4 regions of the Rhizobium aureum genome follow, and region 1 is predicted to be linked to each of the others. Evidence: predicted binding sites of a transcription regulator. Region 1 holds the regulator's gene; each other region holds the start of a gene.

Evidence for each region. Region 1 encodes PhoB, which activates phosphate uptake and scavenging genes when phosphate is short. Its sites were predicted from a motif close to TGTCATNNANCTGTCAT; they were not measured.
Region 2: PH552_RS06325 (alkaline phosphatase) is a predicted target of PhoB. The motif match lies at 1,428-1,444, and genes of this name have one in related genera.
Region 3: PH552_RS29760 (UDP-2,3-diacylglucosamine diphosphatase) is a predicted target of PhoB. The motif match lies at 1,475-1,491, and genes of this name have one in related genera.
Region 4: phnC (phosphonate ABC transporter ATP-binding protein) is a predicted target of PhoB. The motif match lies at 1,032-1,048, and genes of this name have one in related genera.

What each region holds. Positions count from the first base shown of each region.
Region 1 covers NZ_JAQJCI010000009.1:123,554-125,754, reverse strand. Annotated here, with positions in the region: gene PH552_RS20895 (hypothetical protein) at 1-167, shown strand, start outside; gene PH552_RS20890 (GcrA family cell cycle regulator) at 294-821, shown strand; gene phoB (phosphate regulon transcriptional regulator PhoB) at 1,012-1,695, opposite strand; gene phoU (phosphate signaling complex protein PhoU) at 1,727-2,201, opposite strand, start outside.
Region 2 covers NZ_JAQJCI010000002.1:100,668-102,868, reverse strand. Annotated here, with positions in the region: gene PH552_RS06325 (alkaline phosphatase) at 1-1,387, opposite strand, end outside; gene maiA (maleylacetoacetate isomerase) at 1,589-2,201, opposite strand, start outside.
Region 3 covers NZ_JAQJCI010000022.1:18,254-20,454, reverse strand. Annotated here, with positions in the region: gene PH552_RS29765 (MFS transporter) at 1-436, opposite strand, end outside; gene PH552_RS29760 (UDP-2,3-diacylglucosamine diphosphatase) at 603-1,409, opposite strand; gene PH552_RS29755 (glycerophosphodiester phosphodiesterase family protein) at 1,523-2,201, opposite strand, start outside.
Region 4 covers NZ_JAQJCI010000007.1:237,852-240,052, reverse strand. Annotated here, with positions in the region: gene phnC (phosphonate ABC transporter ATP-binding protein) at 41-895, opposite strand; gene PH552_RS18965 (pyridoxamine 5'-phosphate oxidase family protein) at 1,120-1,674, opposite strand; gene PH552_RS18960 (DapH/DapD/GlmU-related protein) at 1,768-2,201, opposite strand, start outside.

The DNA.
Region 1 (2,201 bases):
CTGCCGTTTTAGCAGGTGCGAGAAAGCGCTTGCCGGCAAAAGAGACGGCTTCGGCGGCTCCTATTGCAGAAATGCCACGCCGGGGCAGCAAGTTGGGGAAAACCTCGAAATCGATTCCTCAAGATTCCCGCGACTCTTGTCACGGAGTCAGCCTCACACTAGGTTAAAAAGCAATTGCTAGACTGCATGCGGCGGAACTAGTCACCACAATTTTAGAGCGTTTCGCGCCTCGTTCCCATGCGAGGCAATGGTGAGGGATTCTGCCATCGGAAACGCGACAGCGGAGACAGGGCATGAATTGGACAGACGAACGCGTCGAGAAGCTGAAAAAGCTATGGTCCGAAGGGTTGAGCGCCAGCCAGATCGCTGCGCAGCTCGGTGGCGTGAGCCGTAATGCCGTTATCGGCAAGGTACATCGCCTGAACCTTCCCGGCCGAGCGAAGGCCGGCGGCACGGCAACCGCGACGCGCACGCCGAAGCGCAGTGCTGCAGCACCCCGCGCCACGAGCTACGGATCGCGCGTTGCAACACGGACGGTCGTCACCCGCCAGCAGGGCGTAACCATGCTGAAGGAAGAGATCGAGGTCGATTCCGTCAACGAAATCCAGTATCGCCCGGCTGCGAACGTCGTCGTTCCGATCTCCCGCCGCCTCGGCCTGACGGAGCTGACGGAGCGCACCTGCAAATGGCCGGTCGGCGATCCGCTGAAGGACGATTTCCACTTCTGCGGCAATGACAGCCCGGATTCGTCGCCCTACTGCACCTATCATCAGCGCATGGCCTACCAGCCAGTGCATGACCGCCGGCGCAACAACGGCTGAAAGTGACAGCAAGACAAAGAGCAACAGGCCCCTCGAGGCCCGTTTTTCTATTTCCGCCGCTCCTGCATAATTCCTTAAACCGGAATCGATTTAAGAGAAAATTATGCAGCATTTCAAGATGTTACAGCGACCTTAACGCGTCTTGAAAGACGCGTGGAGCTGTAATGTTGATACCCGAGCGGCAAGCCGCTCAGGCTTCCATGGAATAGCCCGCGCCGCGAACGGTACGGATGACATCCTGCATATTGGAGAAATTGAGCGCCTTGCGCAGGCGGCCGACATGGACGTCGACCGTGCGTTCGTCGACATAGATATCGTGACCCCAGACGCCGTCGAGCAGCTGCGAGCGCGAGAAGACGCGGCCGGGCGAGGACATCAGGAATTCCAGCAGGCGGAATTCCGTCGGCCCCAGCCGCACTTCGCGGCTCTTGCGGTGAACGCGATGAGTTTCGCGATCGAGCTCGATATCGCCGCAACGCAGCACCGTGGAGAGCACCTCCGGACGGGCACGCCGCAGCATCGCCTTGACGCGGGCCATCAGCTCCGGCGTCGAGAACGGCTTGACGACATAGTCGTCCGCGCCGGTCGAAAGCCCGCGCACGCGCTCGCTTTCCTCGCCGCGGGCCGTCAGCATGATGATCGGCAGGCGCTCCGTCTCCGGCCGCATGCGCAGCCGGCGGCAGAGCTCTATGCCCGATACGCCGGGGAGCATCCAGTCGAGGATCAGGAGATCGGGGATGCGCTCCTGGAGACGCAGCTCAGCCTCATCGCCTCTTAGGATCGTGTCGACCTCGAAGCCTTCGGCCTCAAGATTGTAGCGCAGCAGAACGCTGAGCGCTTCCTCGTCTTCTACAACAGCAACTCTCGGAACCATGCGCTTATGGTCTCCTTTCTTCACTTCCAGATTATTCCGTCACCGCGCCGACGGTATTGGCGGTATCATCCTTCGGACGCTCGCCTTCGGGCTGAGCGCCGGTCGCCATGTAATAGATCGTCTCGGCGATGTTGGTGGCATGGTCGCCGATGCGCTCGATGTTCTTGGCGCAGAAGAGAAGATGCGTGCAGGTGGTGATGTTGCGCGGATCTTCCATCATGTAGGTCAGCATCTCGCGGAAGAGCGAGGTGTACATGGCGTCGATTTCCTCGTCGCGCTCACGGATCGATACGGCCTTGTCGGGCGAACGGGTGGCGTAGACATCCAGAACTTCCTTGAGCTGGCTCAGTGCCAATTCGGAAAGGTGTTCGATGCCGCGGGCGAGACGGCGCGGAACGCCGGTGCCCTGCACGGCGATGACGCGCTTGGCGGTGTTCTTGCCGAGATCGCCGACGCGCTCCAGATCGGAAGCGATGCGGATCGATCCCATGATTTCACGAAGGTCG
Region 2 (2,201 bases), on a different contig from region 1:
TCGGGAAGCCGGCGGCCGCATAGGTACCGACCTTCTCGCGCATTTCCGTGCCCGGCTTGTCATCGTCGACCGTACCGATGATCGAAACGCCATGGGTGTGATCGCCGGTGACGACAACAAGCGTATCCGGATTCCTGGCCTGGAATTCGCGGGCAACGGCGACGGCCTTGTCGAACTCGATCGTTTCGATCAGAGCGCGATCCCAGTCCAGCGGATGGCTCATCTTGTCGATGGAGGCACCCTCGACCATCAGGAAGAAGCCTTCCGGATTTTTGGAAAGCTTGTCGAGCGCGACCTTGGTCATGTCGACCAGGCCGGGCTGGTTCGGGAACTTGTCGACCGTGCCCTTCTTGAGGAATTCGCGGTCGAGCGTGACGTCGAGGTTACCGGTGTGGAACAGGCCGAGCAGCTTGTCCTGGTTGAAGCCGGCAGCCGTCGCCAGTTCGTTCTTGTCGGTGGCAACGGCGTAGCCGGCATCCTTGAAGAGCGCGACATAGTCCTTGTCGTCCTTGCGTTTGGAGCCCGGCACGCTTTTCGCCAGGAAATAGGCCGAGCCGCCGCCGAGCAGGACATCCGGCTTGACGTCATACATCATGCCGACGATGTCGGCCTTGTCGCCGCGCTTACGGGTATGGGAGACGAGCGCCGCCGGCGTCGCGTCTTCGACTTCGGCCGTAGTGACGATGCCGAGCGACTTCTTGCCGGTGCGGCGCAGGGCTTCACCCATGGTTTCGACCTTGGGGTCGTCCAGGCTTGCCGGCGTACGGTCGGCATAGACGCCGAGCGCGTTCACGGCCGACTTGTGGCCGGTCATATAGGCCGACATCGTATTGGCGCTGTCGGTCGCAATCGCCGAGGTCGAGGACGTGCCGATGAAAGCAACTGGCGGAACGTCATCCATGGCAAGACGGCCATTGGCCTTGCCTTCGGTCATGCCCTTGGACATGATGCGGGCACCGGTGCGATGTGCAACGGAAAGGCCGTCACCGAGCAGGAAGATGATGTTCTTGGCCTTCGGCGTGGCGGAGGTGCCGTAGACATCCCAATTGACGGACTTCTTCTCGTCGCCGGCCGATACTTCGACCTTGTACTGGCCGGTCTTTGCAAGCTTGACGCCACGCAGGATCAGGGCCGATCCGAGAACTTTGTCCTCGGCACCCTTTTCTTCCGCGACAAAATCGGCGGCCTTGCCGAAGACGGTCTCATAGCTTTCGCCGTTGACCGTCACCTTGACGTCTTCCGGCTTGACGACCTTGCTGAATTCCACCTTGAAATCGAATGGCGAGCCGGCGAGTACCGTCGCCCGGTCCAACGGATAGACCGTCGCCGCGTGAGCCGCACCGGACAATACGGTCGCGGCCATCATGGAGAGAACAAGTTTACGCATTTATACCCCCTGCGTCGTGGTTGCTTCCCTCTTCCCACTTATAAAAACCAGATGACAATCATGTAAAAAGGAGTCGACTTTCTGCAACTGGAAATTCCGAAGCGCAAATCGCTAAGGAAGGCTGATTGTATGCGCCGCATCTAAAAGACCCGCCGAATAGCCTGAATGCCAAGACTATCACCGCGAAGCGCACATGATCCACTACGGCCTTGCACGATCGGGATGCGCCGCCTGAAAGGCCGGCAAATTCGTGCACCTGGCATCGATTTCGACGATGCGCTTGAGATCGGTCAGGTCCACGCCCCAGCGGCGGGCGTTGTAGACCTGCGGCACAAGGCAGATATCCGCCATGGTCGGCGTGTCGCCAAAACTGAAGCTACCTTCAAATTTGCTCAACATCATCTCGAGCTTGCGAAGGCCACCGGCAATGAAATGCCTCATCCATTCCTCGCGGGCATCGGCTCTATCCGTGATGGCCATGACATGGGCGGCAACATGCGTGTTGCAGATCGGATGGATATCCATGGCGATCGCATAGGCAAGCGCCCGCACGTGCTGGCGGCTCGCGCTGTCAGACGGCATCAAGCCGCTCTCAGGCCGAAGTTCGGCCAGATATTCGATGATCGCAAGCGACTGCGTCAGAATTTCTCCGTCGATCGTGAGCGTCGGCACGAATCCTTGCGGATTGAGTGCCAGGTAATCGACGCTATTCTGTTCGCCTTCCAGCAGATCGATGGGCACACGCTTGTAACCGATGCCGAGCATGTTGAGCGCAATGCGAACGCGATAGCTGGCGGACGAGCGCCAGTAATCG
Region 3 (2,201 bases), on a different contig from region 1:
CGCGCATGGAGCCGTAATCGAAGCCCCAGCGGCGCACCCCCGACATGGCGATCGATTCCACCACCGGCACGTATGGCGCATAGGTTGCGCCCTGGATGCCATAGACCAGGAGCACCGGCCAGAAGTCGCTGGTCCAGTAGAGCGCGATCGCCGTCAGAAGCGACAGGGCGCCGGACCACAGCAACACATCGGCACGTTCCGTCATATGATCGGCAAGCACGGCGATGACAGGCGTCACCAGCACGCGCACGACCATGGGGATCGCGATCACGAGACCGATCTCGTGGTCGCTGAAATTCAGCCCCGCCAGCCAGACGGGAAAGAACGGCAGGGCGATTCCGTTCACGAATAATGGCGCGCAATAGGACAAGGCGGTGCGCAGGCGGAAATATGGGGGCGCACCCTCGCCCTGGAAGGATTTGATCGCGGGAATCATGACAGACCTGAAGGGGAACTGATTTGTCCCTATCATGCTATCGAGAGTACGACTACGGCGAGAAATGGCCAAAATCGTAACGTTTCGGATAAATCCGAAGCTTTGGCGGTTCCGCGACGATCAATAATTATGACAGGCCATTATCAAGCCCGTGAAAAGATGTGGATCAGGCCGCCTGGGCACCGAGCGACTGTGGCATTTCCTCGACTGGCGAACCGACCGGCTGCGTATCGAGAATGCTTCGCCAGGTGATGAGTTCGAACGTGCCGTCCTCATGCTCCGCGATCGCCGTGCAGCTTTCCACCCAGTCGCCGGTATTGATATAGCGCACGCCGTCGAGATCCTCGATGACGGCATGGTGGATATGACCGCAGATGACGCCATCGGCATCGTTGCGCTTGGCTTCCTCGGCGACGACACGCTGGAACTCGCCGATGAAGTTGACGGCATGCTTGACCTGCAGCTTCGCCCAGGCCGAGAACGACCAGTAAGGCATGTTCAGGCGACGGCGGACCGCGGCAAGACCGACATTGATCAGGATGGCCATGTCATAGGCCCAGTCGCCGAGATAGGCGAGCAGGCGGGCATTGCGCACGACGACGTCGAATTCGTCGCCATGCAGGATGAGATACTTCTTGCCATCGGCCGTTTCATGCATGGCGCGCTGCGCCACCTCGATGCCGCCGAAATGCATGCCCGGGAAATCACGCAGGAATTCGTCGTGATTGCCGGGAATGTAGACGATCCGCGTGCCCTTGCGCGCCTTGCGCAGGAGCTTTTGCACGACATCGTTACAATCCTGCGGCCAGTACCAGTTGCGCTTGAGGCGCCAGCCGTCGACGATGTCGCCGACCAGGAAGATGGTATCGGCCTCGTGGTGACGGAGGAAGTCGAGCAGGTAGTCCGCCTTGGCGGCCTTCGAGCCCAGGTGCACGTCAGAAATGAACAGCGTTCGGAATCGCCGGGTGTCCATGTTTTCATTCACGAACTTTAACGTCCGTGCCCTATCTACCTTGGCTATTCCAAAACCAGACTCGTGTTTCAGGAAGATGACAAACCCTGTGTCTGCCGCCTAATCGAGACGGATCAGCCGCGTCTGGCCGTGATTGCAAGGTCTGGACGGTCGCTTGTAAAGCTGGCGACACCAAGGCGAAACATGGCGCGCGCCGCCTCCTCGGTATGTGCGGCCCATCCATGTACCTTCATGCCGCCCTTGCGGAAAAACTCCACGATCTCTGCATCCAGCGCATCGGCGCGGATTGCGATCTCCCGCACTCCAGAGCTGCGCAGAGCCGCCATGATCCCATTCCAGCCCAGCTGTGCGGCAGCCTGGGGCGAACAGAGGAAGATGAAGCCGAGCAGTTCGCCGACATTCCAGCCGCGTTCATCAAGCGCCACGGCAAAGGCCTCCAGGCGCGGCAAAGCGAAACTCGTCACCATGGTGCGCGTCAGCATGCCCGTCACTCGCAGCTCATCGACAATTCGGGCTTCCATGCCCTCATAGGGCGAACCATCCGCCTTGGTCTTGATCTCCAGCCGGAGGTCGACGGCGGACGGTCCGAAGATCTCCATGGTTTCCATCAGCGTCGGGATGGTTTCGCCGCCACTTCCGATCACGATATGGCGCATCAGCTTCGCATAGCTGAAATCGGCAATCGCACCCTTACCGTCCGTCATCCGGTCGATCAGCGCGTCGTGGTGAACGACGAGCTTGCCGTCCCGGGTCTGATGGACGTCGAATTCGACGAGATCGATGTCGAGCTTG
Region 4 (2,201 bases), on a different contig from region 1:
ATACGCCCTTGACGCGGGCCTTCGATCCCGGCCGTCCCTCTCAGAGACCGGCCAGCGCCAGCGGTTGCGGGCCGGCAGATTCTGTCGCCGCGGCTTGCACGGCCGGATCGGCAATGTTGATGGATGTCGACGTCATGGTCTCATCGATGCCGGCGCCGTCCTTGTCGGTGCCGTAGATTTCCCTGACGGCTGCTGCCGTCAGATCGCTCGGCTTGCCGTCGAAGACGACCTTGCCGCCTGCCATGCCGACGATGCGTTCGCAGTAGTTGCGCGCCGTATCCAGCGTGTGCAGGTTGGTGATGACGGTGATGCCTTCGCGCTCGTTGATATCTCGCAGCGCATCCATGACGATCTTGGCGTTCAGCGGATCGAGCGAGGCGATCGGCTCGTCGGCCAGCATCATCTTCGGCTGCTGCATCAGGGCGCGGGCGATGGCGACGCGCTGCTGCTGGCCGCCGGAAAGCGTGCCGGCCATCTGCAGGGCCGTCTGCTCGATGCCGAGACGCTCGAGCGCCGCAATAGCTTGGATGCGCTCCTCGCGGGTGAAGACGGAAAGAAGGCTCAGCACCGTCGAACGATGGTTGAGGCGGCCGAGCATGACGTTGGTGAGCACGTCGAGGCGCGGCACGAGGTTGAACTGCTGGAAGATCATGGCGCAGTCGCGGTGCCAGCTGCGCAATGCACGGCCGCTGAGCTTCGAGACCTCGGTGCCGGCGAAATGGATGGAACCGGAGCTGGGATCGGCGAGGCGATTGATCATGCGCAGCAGCGTCGACTTGCCGGCGCCGGAACGGCCGATGACGCCGACCATCTGTCCCTGCGGTATGTTCAAAGTCACGGAATCGACAGCGAGCTTGTTGCCAAACCGGCGCGAGACATTCCTGAGTTCGAACATAGTGCTTCCCTTTCGCGGCTGCCGGGCTGCAGAAATTTCAGCGGTACCGGTGCTAAGAACGGGCGCGTGCCTCTGTCTCCAAGGGAGTTTCGAAGGGGCTGGCGCCGACCACAAGGCAACCGATTAGTCCCGCTTCATGAAGCTCCAATGTCAGTTTTATGTAACTGCTGTTACAATTCCCGGCGATTTTGCAAAATTAGCCGGCTGAGGGCTTTCCTTGGAGTTTAGCCGTCAAACATGCCTGTCGGCAGGCCGTCCATGCTGAAGCTGTTCTTCTCGCGCCGGTATTCCTCAATGCCGTCGGGACCCTTGGCTTTCGCCCATTGATCAAGGCTCGGCCTCTCGCCTTCATAGGTGAAAAGCGGCACGCCGAAACCGCAGGACGTTTGTACGAGATCGAAGTCCAGCCATACGATCTGCCGCGCCCCGAGCGGCTCTTCGTCCGCATAGTGAGCGTGCAGCAATTCCCGATATTCGGCGGACGAGCGATGGATGATCCGGCCGCGGCCATAGAGGCGTAGGATCATCGGCGGCCCTTCGACGGCGCAGAACATGATGGTCAGCCGCCCGTCGGCCTTCATATGCGCCGCGGTCTCGTTGCCGCTGCCGGTGCGGTCGAGATAGATAGCCGTGTTAGGGGATATGATGCGCAGGCACAGCGTCTCGCGGGGCGAAACATTGACACGGGACTCCGATGTCGCGGACGCCGTGAAGAATATATGTTGCCGCGCGATGAAATCGCGCAGCCGGTCGTCGATGCTGGAAAATTGCTTCGCCATGGAAACTCCTCTCGATCCCGTCCTTGCAAGGATCATCTGAAAGCTGGATCGCTTGTCACCGCCTCGCAAGCCCGATGAGGGTCGAAAGCGTCCTCAGGCGGCGTAGCGATCCAGGAAATCTTCCGCAGACAGGGCGCGGAAGTCGGCAAGCGCTGTGCGCAGGCGGTCGTGATCCCAATCCCACCAGGCAAGCCTATCCATGCGCGCGCCGACCTCGGGCGTGAAGCGCTCGCGGATCAGCTTGGCCGGCACGCCGCCGACGATCGTATAGGGCGCGACATCCTTGGAGACGACCGCGCCGGCCCCGATCACGGCACCATTGCCGACCGTCACACCCGGCAAGATGGTGGCGCCGTGACCGATCCACACGTCATGGCCGATGACGACCCGGTTGTCGCGCCGCCAGGTGAAGAAATCCGTCTCCATATCGGCGTCAGGCCAGTAATCGGCGGCGCGATAGGTGAAGTGATGCAGCGTGGCGCGCCATGTCGGATGGTTTGTGGCATTGATGCGCACGGCGGCGGCGA